3 regions of the Catenibacterium mitsuokai genome follow, and region 2 is predicted to be linked to each of the others. Evidence: a T-box and tRNA genes for the amino acid it is inferred to sense, from the RefSeq annotation. Region 2 holds a T-box; the other regions hold tRNA genes.

Region 1 (5,419 bases), 310 kb from region 2:
TCACCTACAAAAGACATAGTAATATCAGTATGAGTGACCTGAGCTGTTTCTTCTGTCTTTTTCTTGGTCTTCTTTGGTGTTTCTTTCTTCTCTTCTTGAGCACAACCAGTACTTAATACAAGAAGTGCACATACAAAACCTTTTAAAAACTTATTCATTTTCATTTCTCCCTTGTACAAATACAAAACAATGATCATTAGATAGATTTTCATCAAATACAAAATCTAAATCGTTAAACTTCTTTAAGTCCTCTATATTTTCTATCTTTTCTTTAGCCATATAAGAGATCATTGCGCCTCTAGCCATCTTCGCATAGGTTGACTGCTGCTTAAGTTTTCCTTTGATATTTCTTAGAAACTGTATCTCAATACATTGGTCTTCTTCCGTTAAGTAATCAGTAATACATTTTGAATACTCTTTAGATGCTAGATTAATGATGACATGATCATCCAAAGAGTTATATATTTTACTACCCCAGAATTGATACAAATTAAGCAATTTTACGCCCATTTCTAAACGATAGGGTGCAATTCCGTCGGTAGGTGTTAAAACTCCATATAGACCTGACAAAATACGTAAATGGCTATGCAGATAATCTCTTTCATCATCGCTCATAGAAAAGGGATGAAGGTACTTAAAAGCAATTCCATCATATGCATGAATCGCACATGTCAGTGGTTTAAACTGACGAACTTGTAACTCCTCAAAACATTGATTTGTTAATGTTTCATTGGTCTTCCAAAGCTTTCTTAACTCCTCATAGGACATACTCTTAAGTTTCTCTTCTAATATATAAGACTCATTAAGAAAACAAGGTGTAGTAGGAGTAATAGATGCATCCTCGTCGCTTCTCATCTTCTTAGCAGGACTCATGATAATCTTCATGATAAAGCCTCAAGCATCTCTTTAGGATTATCGGCAGTCTTTACACGCTCCTTGGCTTTAATAATCATTCCTGCTTCATCAATTAAGTATGTTGTTCTTACAACACCCATGCTGACCTTTCCATAATTCTTCTTCTCTTTCCATACATCATAGTCCATGATTGTTTTCTTTTCTGTATCAGAAAGCAAAGTAAAAGGTAGTTCATATTTCTCTTTGAACTTCTTGTGACTTGCTACAGAATCTTTACTGATTCCAATGACCACTGCATCTTTTTCTAAAAATTCAGGATACAAATCTCGAAACCCGCATGCCTGTTTAGAACATCCAGGTGTATTATCTCTAGGATAGAAATAGAGAATCACACGATGTCCTCTATATTCTTCTAAAGTATGCATATTGCCTTCTTCATCTGGTAGATTAAAAGAAGGTGCTTTTGTATTAATCTCTAACATAACAAACCCTCCTTGTTTAATCATACCAAAAATAAAAATAAAGCGCCACCTTCCAATAAAAAACAGATGTAAGCATTAACATTTTATAAACATGTTGACACATTGAAATACAGGTTTTATAATCCATTTGTCATTAAATACAATTAAATATTAAATAGGGGGACAATTATGACATTTTCATTAACTACTCGTCTCATTGCTGAGTTCCTTGGTACTGCAATCATGGTTATGATTGGTAACGGCTCAGTAGCAAACGTGGAATTAAAGGGAACAAAGGGAAGCCACAGTGGATGGGTCATCATTGCAATCGGTTATGGTATGGCCGTTATGATTCCAGCTCTTATGATTGGTAAAATTTCTGGTAACCATATCAACCCAGCGTTCACTATTGGTCTTGCTGTTGCAGGTGATGTTCCATTAGCTGAAGTATTACCTTACATCTTAGTACAGTTTGCTGGTGCTATCGTAGGTCAGTTTATTCTTTATATTTGCTTCAAACCACATTATGATGCAACAGAAAATCCTGATGCAATCTTAGGTACATTCTCAACTACTGATGCAACAAACAATAAGTTCAATGGTTTCGTAAACGAATTCTTCGGATCATTCATCTTATTCTTCTGTGCATTATCTATTACACATTCACCAATCTTCGAACATGGTAACCAGGGTGCTGGTTTCATTGGTGTTGGTTTATTAGTTATGGCATTAGTTGCTTCATTTGGTGGTCCTACAGGTCCAGCTTTAAACCCAGCTCGTGACTTAGGTCCAAGAATCTTACATGCAATCTTACCAATTAAGAACAAGGGAACTTCTCAGTGGGATTATGCATGGGTTCCAGTACTTGCTCCAATTTGTGCAAGTATCTGTGCTTGTCTATTATATTTCAACATTTTCTAAGAAGCTATCAATCGATAGCTTTTTTTCTTTGCCTAAAAGAATAGGGGAGTAATAAAAAAAGGATAAGCATCGAGGAATTGGTAACTGAAATGCTTATCAAATAAGAACCACTAAAATATAATATAACTTATAAAGCACAAAAAAACTCAGGAACGAATCCTGAGTTATATTTATAAATGGCGCAGGTTGAGGGATTCGAACCCCCGCAGGACGTTAATCCTCTGTCGGTTTTCAAGACCGATCCCTTCAGCCGGACTTGGGTAAACCTGCATCATAAATAAAATGGTGGTTCCGGCCGGAATCGAACCAGCGACACGAGGATTTTCAGTCCTCTGCTCTACCGACTGAGCTACGGAACCAATTGGCGGTCTGAACGGGGCTCGAACCCGCGACCTCCGCCGTGACAGGGCGGCATTCTAAACCAACTGAACTACCAGACCAATAAAAATGGTGGAGCCTAGGAGGATCGAACTCCTGACCTCCTGCGTGCAAAGCAGGCGCTCTCCCAGCTGAGCTAAGGCCCCGATAAATGGTCGGGAAGACAGGATTTGAACCTGCGACCCCCTGGTCCCAAACCAGGTGCACTACCAAGCTGTGCTACTTCCCGTTTATAAAGATGGTGCCCTGGGCCGGAATCGAACCGGCACGGAGTTTGAAGTCCGCAGGATTTTAAGTCCTGTGCGTCTACCAGTTTCGCCACCAGGGCACATATGTGGAGGTTCCAACCGGACTTGAACCGATGGTCGAAGAGTTGCAGTCTTCTGCCTTACCAACTTGGCTATGGAACCGTTGCTTCGTGGCGCTCGTATAATATACTATGGATTTTAGATAATTGCAAGGGTTTTTAAGAAAAAAGTTTAAAAAAGTGTATAAAATATAATTCATTTCTTCTATGAGAAAACCTAATAATCGGTTTTATGATGGAATAATCAATACAATTTACATTTCTAATATAAATCACATAATTCTCTTAAAATTAGTAGTCATAATAGAAAACAAGGAGTGGTTACTATGTATAAAGAAATAATTTTATCTGTTATTAAAACTTCACTACCATTAATGATTGTTTTGCTTATATTACAGTATATATTTAGAAAACAATCTACATGCATATTAATAGAATTTAATGTCGCTTATTCAATTGTTCGTATGATGCCTTTAGTTAGTTCTATGCATACTCTAGGTATAAAAGGAATTATAACACTTATAATATGTTTTCTATTTTTGAATACAAGTACATTGCTGATGTATCGCATCCATAGCCTCAATCTATAAAGAACACACATTTATATGTATTTCTACTTGCAGATTATCTTTGATAAAATGAACTCACGCAAAAAGGAGACAATTAAAATGAATAGATATGACTATGTAGGTAGTTTCTTAAGACCTGAGAGACTTAAGAAGGCAAGAAGAGATTTTGAAAATAATACAATTAATGCAGAAGAATTAAAAAAAGTAGAAGATGAGTGTATTACAGAACTTATTACTAAGATTAAAGAATTAGGTTATCATACAATCACTGATGGAGAATTTAGACGTTCTACATGGCATTTAGATTTTATGTGGGGACTTAATGGCGTCGAACATAAAAAGACAATAGAAGGTAATACAACATTTGATGGTGAAGCAGCAATGATTGATGATACTTATGTCACAGGAAAGATCAGCTGTGATCATCATCCTTTCGTAGATCATTTCAAATTTGTAAAACAGTTTGAAGATGGAAAAACAGTTGCTAAACAGACTATTCCTTCACCAGGACAGTTCTATGCTTACTTTACGGGAACACAGTTACTTAGAAATACATTAAGTATTTATGAAAGTGAAGAGGCTTTTGCTTCTGATGTAGTCAAGGCTTATATTGAGTTTGTTCATGAAATTTATGATGCAGGATGTCGTGTATTGCAGTTTGATGATTGTGTATGGGGCGGTATGGTCAATCCACAGCTTGCATGTGGCCTTACAGGACGTACTGGTGATGCATTAGAAGATTATAAAAAGAGATTATTAGAACTTAACAATGAAGTTGTTGCAGCAAGTCCAAAGGACTTAGAAATCAATACACATGTATGTCGTGGTAATTATCATTCTACATTCTTTAGTTCAGGTGCTTATGATGGTGTGGCTGATTTATTATTTGGTGAAGAAAATGTGAATGCATACTACTTAGAATATGATGATGAACGTTCAGGAGGTTTCAAGCCTCTTGCAAAAGTATCAGGTGATAAGAAAGTTGTCTTAGGATTAATTACTACTAAACGTCCAGAATTAGAAGATAAAGAAAAAATCATTCAGAGAATTAAGGAAGCAAGCAAGTATATTCCTCTTGAACGTTTATCTTTGAGCCCACAATGTGGTTTTGCATCATGTGAGATTGGTAATAAACTGACAGAAGAAGAACAATGGGCTAAATTAAAACTTGTAAAAGAAATCGCAGAAGAAGTCTGGGGTTAATAAGTGTCCTCTAGGAAATCCTAGGGGATTCTTTTGTGTCTTGTAGTATATTAATTGATACAATGTAATTTATGTATAAGAGGTGAACAGATATGATAGAAACTATAATTAGATACATAATTATTGCAATTGTGTTAGGTGTTATCGGTGAAGTGATATCTCATTTATCTAGTAAAACGATTGATGAGAACATAAGTACTACATATTATAGAGTCAAAGCACAAGCAGTGTTGAAGTATACCTGTATGTCACAGTTGATTATGTTTCTTGTATTTAGTTATTTTTATCTGAAAGGCAATGAAACAGTAGAAATGGGACATCTGTATGTTTCTTCTATCTTTGGGGCTATTGGCTTATATGGTGTGATCTGGGCATCTATATGGGGTGTACAAGTAGATGATTCTCAATTAGAGATACATAGAATATTTCATGTTAAGAAGGTATTATGTATCACTGATATTGGACAAATAATCATTGATAAGAAGGATGCAATGATCTTGTATGATAAGATGGGAAAGAAATTGATTAAGATAGATGCTTTATCGGATAATTATGATCATTTATTGAATCTATTACAGTTACAAAATGTAAAAATATCAAAGAAACACCTTAAATAAGGCACTGTCAAAGGCTTACTCAACGCATTTAAGAATCATTTCTACTATAATAGAGATATAGAAGGGAGGTATTCTTATGTGGGATGATGTTGCAGGTAAAGCTTCACA
Region 2 (5,419 bases):
TCCACGTACTTTACCATTTACCTGTACTGCAATTTCAATTGTAGATACAACAAGCTTGTCTTCTTCATATGTTGGCCATGCTTCATAAGCGATTGTTCCTTCATGACCAAGTTTTTCCCACATTTCTTCACAGATATGAGGTGCAATACATGAAAGCATCTTAACGATACCTTCTGCATATGGCTTATAAACTGCTTTAGCCTTATATGCTTCATTAATGAAGATCATCATCTGTGAGATAGCTGTATTAAAGCCAAGGTTTTCATAGTCTTCAGTCACCTTTTTAACTGTTGAGTGATATACGAAGTCTAATGAACCATCATTTGTATCAGTTAACTTATCAGATTCAACAAATAGTCTATAAACACGTTCTAGCCATTTCTTTGAACCTTCTACACCTGTTTCACTCCAAGGTTTAGATGCTTCAAGAGGACCCATAAACATTTCATATAAACGTAATGTATCTGCACCATATGCTTCTACAATATCATCTGGATTAATAACGTTACCCTTTGACTTAGACATCTTCACACCATTTGGACCAAGAATCATACCCTGATGGTATAGCTTCTTGAATGGTTCTTTAACTGGTACGATACCCTTGTCATATAAATAGTTATTCCACATACGTGAATATAATAAGTGTCCTACTGCATGTTCAGGTCCACCAACATACAAGTCAACTGGCATCCAATGCTTTAATAATTCTGGATCCGCAATAGCCTTATCGTTATGTGGATCAATATATCTTAAGAAGTACCAAGAAGATCCTGCAGAACCAGGCATTGTACTTGTTTCTCTCTTACCCTTCTTACCATCTACTTCTACATTAACCCAGTCAACAGCCTTATCCAATGGAGAAGAGCCAGTCTTTGATGGACTATAATCTTCAAGTTCAGGTAGGATAAGTGGTAACTGATCATCACTTAATGCAACAGATGTTCCATCATCAAAGTTAATGATTGGAATTGGTTCACCCCAATATCTCTGTCTTGCGAAGATCCATTCTCTTAAACGATAGTTAACATGCTTAGAACCACAATGATGTTCTTCTAACCAGTCTAACATCTTATCGATTGCTTCCTGTTTATCTAAACCATTTAAGAAGCCAGAGTTGATATGTACACCATCCTGTGTCCATGCTTCCTTAGTAACATCTCCACCTTCTAATACTGGAATAATATCGATACCAAACTTCTTTGCGAAAGCATAGTCACGATCATCATGTGCAGGAACAGCCATGATAGCACCTGTTCCATAACCAGCTAATACATAGTCAGAAATCCAGATTGGAATCTTCTTACCATTTACTGGGTTGATTGCATAAGCACCAATGAAGACGCCAGTCTTTTCTTTATTTAATTCAGTTCTTTCAAGTTCTGACTTAGTTGCGCATACATCTAAGTAAGCTTTTACTTCATCCTTCTTATCAGGAGTCGTAATCTTTTCTACTAATTCATGTTCTGGTGCTAATACACAATAAGTAGCACCGAATAATGTATCACAACGTGTTGTGAATACTGTGAATTTATCATCATAACCATCTACCTTAAAATCAACATGAGCACCGATTGATTTACCAATCCAGTTTCTCTGAATTTCTTTAGTAGATTCTGGCCAATCAACTTCTTCTAATCCTGCAAGTAATCTTTCAGCATATTTAGGAATATCAATAACCCACTGTTTCATATTCTTACGAATAACAGGGAATCCACCACGTTCACTCTTACCATCGATAATTTCATCGTTCGCAAGTACTGTACCTAATTCTTCACACCAGTTAACAGGAATATCTACATATCTAGCTAAACCATCTTCATAAAGCTGTTTGAAAATCCACTGAGTCCATTTATAGAAGCTAGGATCACAAGTAGATACCTGCTTATCCCAGTCAAATGAGAAACCTAACATCTTTAACTGTTTAGTGAAAGTCTGAATATTCTTTAATGTAAATCCTTCAGGGTGGTTACCTGTCTTGATTGCATACTGTTCAGCAGGTAAACCAAATGAGTCAAATCCCATTGGATGTAATACGTTATATCCCTGCATTCTCTTCATTCTTGACATAATGTCAGTTGCTGTATATCCTTCTGGATGTCCAACATGAAGACCTTGTCCTGATGGATAAGGGAACATGTCTAAGGCATAGTATTTAGGTTTTGAGAAATCATAAACATCTGTTTCGAATGTCTTATTCTCTTCCCAGTATTTCTGCCATTTCTTTTCTGCTATCTTATGATCATAAGTCATAATTCTGTCTCCTCCACTTTTAAAATAAAAAAAGTCCTCATGTCTAAGGACGAGAACTCGCGGTACCACCTTAGTTCATGAAGACTGATTCATGCGCTTAATGCTTTAACGCAGCAATACGTGATCTGCTTACCACAGACCCATCTCCCTAGCGAGTTCAATGGATGACTTTACTTATTCACACCAGCCATAAGTTCTCTTAAAAAGCATGACCATCTACTACTCTAGTTCCTTGACTTTTATATACTCACTCACCTTATCATAATTTCCCATTATTTGCAAGAAGTATCATCTCATTTTAAGGATGCGGGATGGATTGAGTTTGATAATATAAATAACACTAAACAATGTTGAGATACAGACTAACAAGAATGAACCAGCCCACAATAGAAGCATAATAAGAGGCTGGAATGTAAGATGCATAGGAAAGTCCGTGATCTGAGGAATAATCTGATTCATCACCTTCATAATACCTAATAATATAAGAGAAGCAGTTAAATAGCTATAAGAATGGAGAATCAGACATTGATAGAAAGACATCTTAAAAATATGTTTATTCTTTTCACCATAGGCTTTCATGATGGCATGATCCTTCTTTAAATGCATAGCATGAAGAATCATGATTTCCATAATCATAAAGATGGAAGAAATAATAGTCAAAATAGAAAAAATGACAAGAATCATCTGAATTCTATTCATGTTATCATTCAATGTTTTCTTTGTTGATTCCCCCATTGTCTTGAATTCATATTCAGGATAATTCTTTTTTAAAGAATTTATAATTGATTTGTCTGCCTTATACTTCAACATACCATATCTTGCAGTTGGTGTCTGATTAAAGAGTGATTCAATCCAATGATAGTTAGCAAATTCATACATATAAAAGGCATCATAATTGTAAGTTTGTGGAGATATACCTACTATTTTTACTTCAATTCCTTTGATTTTTAATTGATATTTATAATAGATCGTCCATGATGTATTGAGTAACGAATTCACCTTCTTATTTTGGGCAAGTTTTCTTGCAGTTGAGAGAGGTACCGCAATTTCATCATTATTTTGTGGTGCTCTTCCATATATATACTGGCTGACATAAGATGTATCATCAGATATAAACAGAACTTCATTCTTCTGATATCTTTGACTATTATGAGAGATTCCCATGAGATTATAATCATCTAAATTCAAATAATGATAGGTTGCTTCGTTGAAATGAGTTAAAGATAAAGGATCATCATTACGTAATTTATAAGTAATTGACTTCTGTGGAATCAATGAAGAGAGATATTGATAAATGGTATTACGAAAAGAGAATGTAAAGGTAAATGTCATCATCAGACATAATAATGCGATAGATAACGCGAAAGACATTTGAAAGAACCTTTTACGACTACTTAAAAAGGACTGGATTGTTAGTTTTAGGATAGGAAAATGATATCTTTTATTATTACAATGATTCTCTTTAGGATATACCTCTGTCTTTTGGATTACTGTATCCTTTATGATATAGCCATCCTTCATCTCTATAATACGATCACTGTATTGTTTCACTGATGTTTCATCATGGGATACAAATAATACAAGAGAAGAATGAGAACGTTCCTTCAATATCTGCAATACTCTCTTTGCATTATCTGGATCAAGTGATGCTGTTGGTTCATCACATAAAATAATATCTGGATCATAATAAAGAGCACGTTCTATCGCAGTGCGTTGTCTTTGCCCTAAAGAAAGTGCACTCACCGGGGTCTTCTTAAACTGTTTAGTGAGTGTTTCATCCAATATGTAAGATGATTTATGAAAATAATCATAGAGACGAATATTATTTGTGATAGAAAGCCAAGGAATAAGATGAAAATCCTGAAAGATAATAGAAATCTTCTTATCTTTATAAATGACTTCTCCAGAATAATCATCATCGAGTCCTGCAATAATATGAAGTAAAGTACTTTTTCCACATCCACTTGGTCCTATTAGTGACACAAAGCCTATATCAGGAAGATTACAAGAAATATTGTCTAGTACATGTTCATGCAGATAACGTTTATTGATTGATTTAAGTTGAATCATATTATTCCTCCCTAAGTAATGAGACAATACTCTCCTTCTTAATACGAATAAACGGTGCTAAAGCAGATATTATTAATATAAGAAGATAGAGAAAATAGAAAATAATATAGAAATAATAAGGAGAGGCAAGGCAGGTAAAATGAAAATATTCCTTAAATGATGTCAATGGAAGAATAGAAAGAATGATTATAAACATCACTATGCTGACAGAGTAAATAAATGAGCCAATAATAAATATTTCTATCTTTGATTCACGCTGTAATTGTTTGTATGTTGCACCCATAGAGATTTTCAAAGCTAATGAGCGGCTTCTTTCTAAGTAAAGAGAAGAGAAGACTGTTTTTGTGAGTTCTATCGCCACAAATAAACTGATCATCATATAAGCCAAGGCAATAATGCGACCAATAGAAATAAGCGTGCCATAACTCATCTTCTTCATATATACATCATTATCTGCTTCATAATTGTTTTCATAACGTTTAATGACTGTTTTAGGATTATTGGTGATAATATCCATCTTGTCATCTCTTATAAGATCTGGATATTTCTTATCTATATCATGATGAAAACAGACAAATTGATCCTGATAGAAATTATCTTCTATTACTCCTACTACTTTATATGTATCATCTTCTAATAGATGACATGTGAATTGTGATTTGAGTTTATGAGATAAATTATGTGTAATAATGACTTCATTTGTATGATGAGGAAAACGACCTGAAAGCAGCTTGATATGATTTTTCTTAGCAGGTAAACGAATCAAAGATGCATTCACACCTTTTATATACCCACTTTCTATATCAAAATGTGGCGTTGCTTTTTCCTTTAAAGAGAAGGGTTCCCCATCATGACTTGCTATAGTCACAATATCTTTAAGTGGTGCTTCCATGTAAGATTTTTCTATAGAGGTAGAAAGACCATTTAAACCACTTATAATTACTAGCGAAGTCACAATAACAAGTATCTGAAAGAGTGAAAGAAGTGCGAGTCTCCTTCTTTCTCCTAACACTTCTTTAAAGCTATATCTTAAAGAGAAGTGCTTCTTATGTTGAGGAATCAGAACATCTTTATTTGTATTCCCTTCTTTAACAGTATG
Region 3 (5,419 bases), 360 kb from region 2:
TTGTATTCCTGCCCCACCACTTGAGTCACTACCGGCAATAGTTAAACATGTATGCATTGTTTCATAAAGTGCATCTACACGCTTCTTTAAATCAATAGTAGCCTGTTTGATATGCTTCTGACCAAATAAAGCACTAATAACCGCAATACCATCAATACCTGTATCTTTAAGTAATAAGCAATTATCATAACTAATTCCACCAATCGCAACCATTGGTAGATCCACTGTTTCAGTCATTTCTTTTAAACGCTTGATACCTAATACTTCTGCATCATCTTTAGAAGATGTAGGGAAAATAGCCCCTACACCTAAATAGTCTGCACCTTGTTCTTTCGCAATTCTTGCTTCTTCTATAGTATGTGCACTGACACCAATGATCTTATCTGGACCAAGTATTTCTCTTGCCTTAGCGCAAGCCATATCATCCTGACCTACATGAACACCATCCGCATCAATTTCCTTAGCAAGCATGACATTATCATTAATAATAAATGGCACATCAAATAAGCGACATAGTTCTTTAATATTCTTTGCTTCTTCATAGAAAGAGGCTTCATCCAGGTCTTTTTCTCTTAGCTGAAGACAGGTAGCACCACCCATTAAAACATCTCTTACCTGCTCATAGAGAGTCTGTTCTCCTGTCCAATGACGATCAGTCACAGCGTAGAGTCTTAACATGTCATTATTGAACTTCATATTTACCACTCTTTTCTAATTCTTCATCACTCATATTAAATAATGCATCAATTAAATAAGTACGAAGTGTTGCATTACCTTCACCTTCTTTTAATTTAGAAGCACCAATTTCACCCGCAATACCCATGGACATAACAGCAGCCGCTGCACTATCTACACTATTTTCTACTGTTAAGAAACATCCTAAGATACCTGATAACATACATCCTGTACCAGTAATAGCACTCATTTCCTTACATCCATTTTTGATCATATAGCACTTATTACCATCAGTGACATAATCTACAGGACCAGTCACAATAATAATAGTATTCAATTCTTTTGCGAACGCTTTGATATCGTCAATAAGATCATGTGAGTTCTTCTGATCTTCTGCAGATGCATCAACACCTTTAGTATGACCTGTACCAGCCATTAAAGTCTTGATTTCTGAAACATTCCCTTTGATAGCATCAAAATGAATCTGAGCGAGTAGATCCTTACATGTATTAGTACGTAAATCAGTAGCTCCTGCACCTACTGGATCTAATACAGTAATATGCTGACATGCATTAGATGCTTTACCTGCTTCAAACATAGAAGCAATCTTCACCTGATTGAGAGTACCAATATTAATATTAAATGCATTACTGATAGAAGTCATCTGAGCCACTTCTGTAATCTCATCTGACATAATAGGACTGCCCCCAATTGCTAAAATCGCATTGGCTACATCATTGACTGTTACATAGTTAGTAATGTTGTGTACTAATGGTTTTACTTCTCTTAATTTCTTAATGTAATTCATATTCTTTTCCTCCATAAAAAAGAGCACGCTGAAAGAAGGTGCTCATAAATTCCTACGTTGGCATTATCCAAATCAGGTTTCATGGTCAAGACTTATGTCTACTCTCAGCAAATTAGCTCCCATTTCAATTATAATAATATGGTAAAACAATCAGTTACAAAATACAAGTGATTTCATAATTCAGAATAATATAGTGTATCATCTTTGTGACATTATATATTTACGTATTGTGTATATCTTATGATAGTATTATAATAGATTACGCATTCTGTTATAGCTTCCCAAATATCTGAGATATCTCTATTAATGAGCTTCCCCTCATTAACATCTCTTCTATAACAGGATGTAATCTACCAGTAATGGTAGATTTTTTTATTTTAAGGCATAAAAAAAACACCGAATAGTTCGGTGTCTGCATTCAGAATGGTGCGGGTGACAGGACTTGAACCTGCACGCCGAAGCACTAGATCCTAAGTCTAGCGTGTCTGCCAATTTCACCACACCCGCATCAAGATGGTGACTCGCAGGGGATTTGAACCCCTGACCCTCTGATTAAAAGTCAGATGCTCTGCCATCTGAGCTAGCGAGTCACTAATGGTGCCGACTAGAGGAATTGAACCCCCAACCTACTGATTACAAGTCAGTTGCTCTACCAATTGAGCTAAGTCGGCAAAAAAATGGTGGAGGTTAACGGGCTCGAACCGCTGACCCTCTGCTTGTAAGGCAGATGCTCTCCCAACTGAGCTAAACCTCCATATATGGTGACCGGTACGGGATTCGAACCCGTGAATGCATGCGTGAAAGGCATGTGAGTTAACCGTTTCTCCAACCGGCCACTGGCGCTTGAAGAGGGATTTGAACCCCCGACCGATCGGTTAACAGCCGATTGCTCTACCGCTGAGCTATTCAAGCACTTCAGAATGCTTGTTTATATTACCATGCAGATACACCTTTTGCAACCCTTTTTTTGAAAAAAATGCATTTTTTTGTATTTTTTATTCTAACCACCTGTTTTCAAACAAAAAAATAAGATTTTGCAATGCAAAATCTTATTCGTATACACCACCATGACCCCATTTTTCAAATTCAGATATAGTAACATACTGATTAGAAGCTGGAATCTTAGTGATTTTTACTAATGCTTTAGTAAGTTCAGCTACAAACTGTTCCTTCTGTTCATCTGTATAATGACCTTTTAAGTATAATGTGATCATCATACAATTTGCTTCCTGGCCTTTAAAATAAATGAGCTGATTATCTTCAATATGAATCATGAATGTATCTACTGATTCACCAGGAAACATTGTAATTAACTTTCCTACAGTAGTTTTTAATTCAACTTCCTGAGAAAGAGTCAATGTCTTGTTTGTACGTAATGCTAAATATGGCATGTTTCATTTCTCCTTTACAATTCATGTTATACATTATTATACAACCTTTTTAAGAAATTTACTATATTTATGATTAAAGTGGTTACTGATAATTCCAGTATGGAAGATAGATCATGCATAGCACATAAAGAAATATTTCTGTCTTATTTTAGTATATTCGTATTGTAAGCGTTGTGTATTTGCTTAAATGACACATTTTAACATTAAAATTTGACTAGAAATCTATATTTTTTAAAGAGTAGATGTTATAATCTAGAAAAATGATAAAAAGGAAAAGCTAATAGATATAATTTTATATCTATTAGCAATTATGTCCGAAGGAGGAATTTATTATGAGAAAATGGGTAAAACCTTCAGTTTATGAAGAAAATTTAGCTGCAAATCAAAATGTAGCAGTGAGTGCCTGCATTGTAGGTAAGATTCAATGCCAATATCCTGGTAATGGTAGTACAAATGGTCAAAAAGAATTTGATGATTATAACGGCCAACAATCAGGATGGTATACAGACAGTGAAGGTAAGTTACATGGTATTTGTGGTAATGATGCAGATATTTCATTTGCTGGTGCTACAGGTTCAGGTTACGAAAAAAACAATGGTGTAACTGATACAAGCCGTCCTATTTATAGTATTTCAGGATATACTCCTACAGTCGGTACTTATACAGATGTTACTTGGAAGAGTAAGGATCTAAGTACAGGATTAGAATATACTCATAAAGGTAGATTAAAAATTAGTCAGATTGATACAAATAGACCTAACCATTCATAAGACTTTGAACACAGAACAAATTCGTTCTGTGTTTTTATATGAGCTTGCAATTCATTACATATATATACTTTTAATTAGGTATACAAAAATATAAATTTAAAATAAATACATAATATATTGGTATTTTCTTAGAGCTCATTCATGCTTCTTCACAAAAAGACATATTAAAGCATAAATGGTCTTAAAATCTACAGAATTTTTATTTTGATAGTGGTATTATTAGAAGGTAATCAAAAATATTAAGTTATTATAAATTTACAAAGGGGGATTTTAATTATGAGAACATGGATTAGACCTGCAGCAGCTGCAGAAAATTATTTAGTAAATCAGAGTGTTAGCAATGGTCCTTGTATTGCTATCGCATGTAATATAGATGAAGCCAATAACCATGAAAAAAGTATAGGTCTATATGGTACAGAAGGTGGTTATAATCCTTCTACTTTCCAAGGATACGTATGCCACAGTAAAGATGGATGTGGGACTGCTTCTAATAACGCACTTGTTGTACAGGGTCATAAAGTAATTGGAATGAAAGAAATCAACAACCAAGTTGGAAGTAATGATTTAAATTGTACTATGTATACAGATGGCACATATGAACACAAAGCTACTAATATTGGTTTTGTACCTGGTAATGTGATTTACTGGACAACTGAATCTACAACACCACTTGGATGGGGCAAAAATATGACAAGAGTTTGGCATCATCAGGGGCTTATTCAGTCAACTGGTAACTCAAGCAACCATTCATAAGACTTTCAACACAGAACATCCGTTCTGTGTTTTCTTATAATAGGGTAGACAAGGAATAATATTAAAAGGTTAATTAACTATTATTTCTGTGCCTCCCGTTGCACCGTACGTACGGGTCTCGTATACGGCGCTACATTTATATGATAATTTCAGACTAACTTAGATAGTAATTAAGGGGATTGATCAGACCAGGTCTATCTCCTATTCTTTTACCCAAGAATTTGGGACTAATAATATTATTAATTACATGACCACAGGCCTGGCTATAAAGTCCGCGTCTAGAGTTTGCCACCGAAAAGATTTGTTCATCAGAAAATTGGCAAGAAAATAGCCTATTCATTTTGTATAAGTTTTTATAAATCGTTTTAGGTCTTTTCCACTGTTTCAAAATGATTACTCTGATTTTATGGCGAAGCCATTGACCAAAGACGTCAATGAAGTATTTCATCACGCCTATTCGATAATAGTTAATCCACCCCACTACAATCTGATTGATTCTCTTGAATGTAACTGCAAGAGGGCGTGCAATTCCTATCCTTCTTATAAGTTCTCTTCTACATTTATCGTAGATTTTCATCTTGCTCTGATTGGAAGGCTTGCATTTCCATTCACCATTCCTTTGGAGGTAGGTGAATCCTAGAAACTTGCTTTCGGGTGGTCTGACCACTTTGGTTTTAGTAGCGCTGACTTTAAGAAATAGTTTTCTCTCTAGCCATGAAGTGACTGACTTCATTACTCTATTTGCACTCATCTCGCTCTTAACGAAGATATTGCAGTCATCTGCATATCTAACAAAGCGTAGTCCTCTATATTCCAGTTCCTTGTCAAACTTATCTAAATAAACGTTAGAAAGGATTGGTGAGAGTGGACCTCCCTGAGGCACACCGATTCTCGAAGGTTTTACTAAACCATCTTCCATAATCCCTGCCTGCATGAATTTGCGAATAAGATGTAATGTTGTTGAGTCATTCACGTGCTTTTCTCTAAGTATTGAGATTAATTTATCATGATTTACAGTGTCA

The links. The T-box of region 2 lies ahead of leuS (leucine--tRNA ligase). A T-box ahead of a tRNA ligase gene usually reads a tRNA of that ligase, here a tRNA-Leu.
Region 1: it has a tRNA-Leu gene. The T-box ahead of leuS (leucine--tRNA ligase) is inferred to sense a tRNA for this amino acid. The anticodon was not compared.
Region 3: it has a tRNA-Leu gene. The T-box ahead of leuS (leucine--tRNA ligase) is inferred to sense a tRNA for this amino acid. The anticodon was not compared.

The regions. Positions count from the first base shown of each region.
Region 1 is NZ_CP102271.1:1,075,160-1,080,578, forward strand. Features, by position in the region: gene NQ499_RS05365 (CapA family protein) at 1-158, opposite strand, end outside; gene yaaA (peroxide stress protein YaaA) at 151-885, opposite strand; gene NQ499_RS05375 (peroxiredoxin) at 882-1,337, opposite strand; gene NQ499_RS05380 (MIP/aquaporin family protein) at 1,506-2,237, shown strand; tRNA gene NQ499_RS05385 (tRNA-Ser) at 2,415-2,507, opposite strand; tRNA gene NQ499_RS05390 (tRNA-Phe) at 2,521-2,596, opposite strand; tRNA gene NQ499_RS05395 (tRNA-Asp) at 2,600-2,677, opposite strand; tRNA gene NQ499_RS05400 (tRNA-Ala) at 2,686-2,761, opposite strand; tRNA gene NQ499_RS05405 (tRNA-Pro) at 2,768-2,844, opposite strand; tRNA gene NQ499_RS05410 (tRNA-Leu) at 2,855-2,943, opposite strand; tRNA gene NQ499_RS05415 (tRNA-Cys) at 2,951-3,025, opposite strand; gene NQ499_RS05420 (5-methyltetrahydropteroyltriglutamate--homocysteine S-methyltransferase) at 3,591-4,694, shown strand; gene NQ499_RS05425 (hypothetical protein) at 4,787-5,311, shown strand; gene NQ499_RS05430 (DUF4177 domain-containing protein) at 5,388-5,419, shown strand, end outside.
Region 2 is NZ_CP102271.1:761,956-767,374, reverse strand. Features, by position in the region: gene leuS (leucine--tRNA ligase) at 1-2,250, opposite strand, end outside; T-box leader at 2,293-2,492, opposite strand; gene NQ499_RS03845 (ABC transporter ATP-binding protein/permease) at 2,539-4,320, opposite strand; gene NQ499_RS03840 (ABC transporter ATP-binding protein/permease) at 4,322-5,419, opposite strand, start outside.
Region 3 is NZ_CP102271.1:398,427-403,845, reverse strand. Features, by position in the region: gene thiD (bifunctional hydroxymethylpyrimidine kinase/phosphomethylpyrimidine kinase) at 1-696, opposite strand, end outside; gene thiM (hydroxyethylthiazole kinase) at 683-1,483, opposite strand; TPP riboswitch at 1,516-1,616, opposite strand; tRNA gene NQ499_RS01990 (tRNA-Leu) at 1,908-1,990, opposite strand; tRNA gene NQ499_RS01985 (tRNA-Lys) at 1,998-2,073, opposite strand; tRNA gene NQ499_RS01980 (tRNA-Thr) at 2,079-2,154, opposite strand; tRNA gene NQ499_RS01975 (tRNA-Val) at 2,162-2,237, opposite strand; tRNA gene NQ499_RS01970 (tRNA-Glu) at 2,243-2,318, opposite strand; tRNA gene NQ499_RS01965 (tRNA-Asn) at 2,321-2,395, opposite strand; gene NQ499_RS01960 (tautomerase family protein) at 2,533-2,874, opposite strand; gene NQ499_RS01955 (hypothetical protein) at 3,207-3,644, shown strand; gene NQ499_RS01950 (hypothetical protein) at 3,921-4,397, shown strand; gene ltrA (group II intron reverse transcriptase/maturase) at 4,552-5,419, opposite strand, start outside.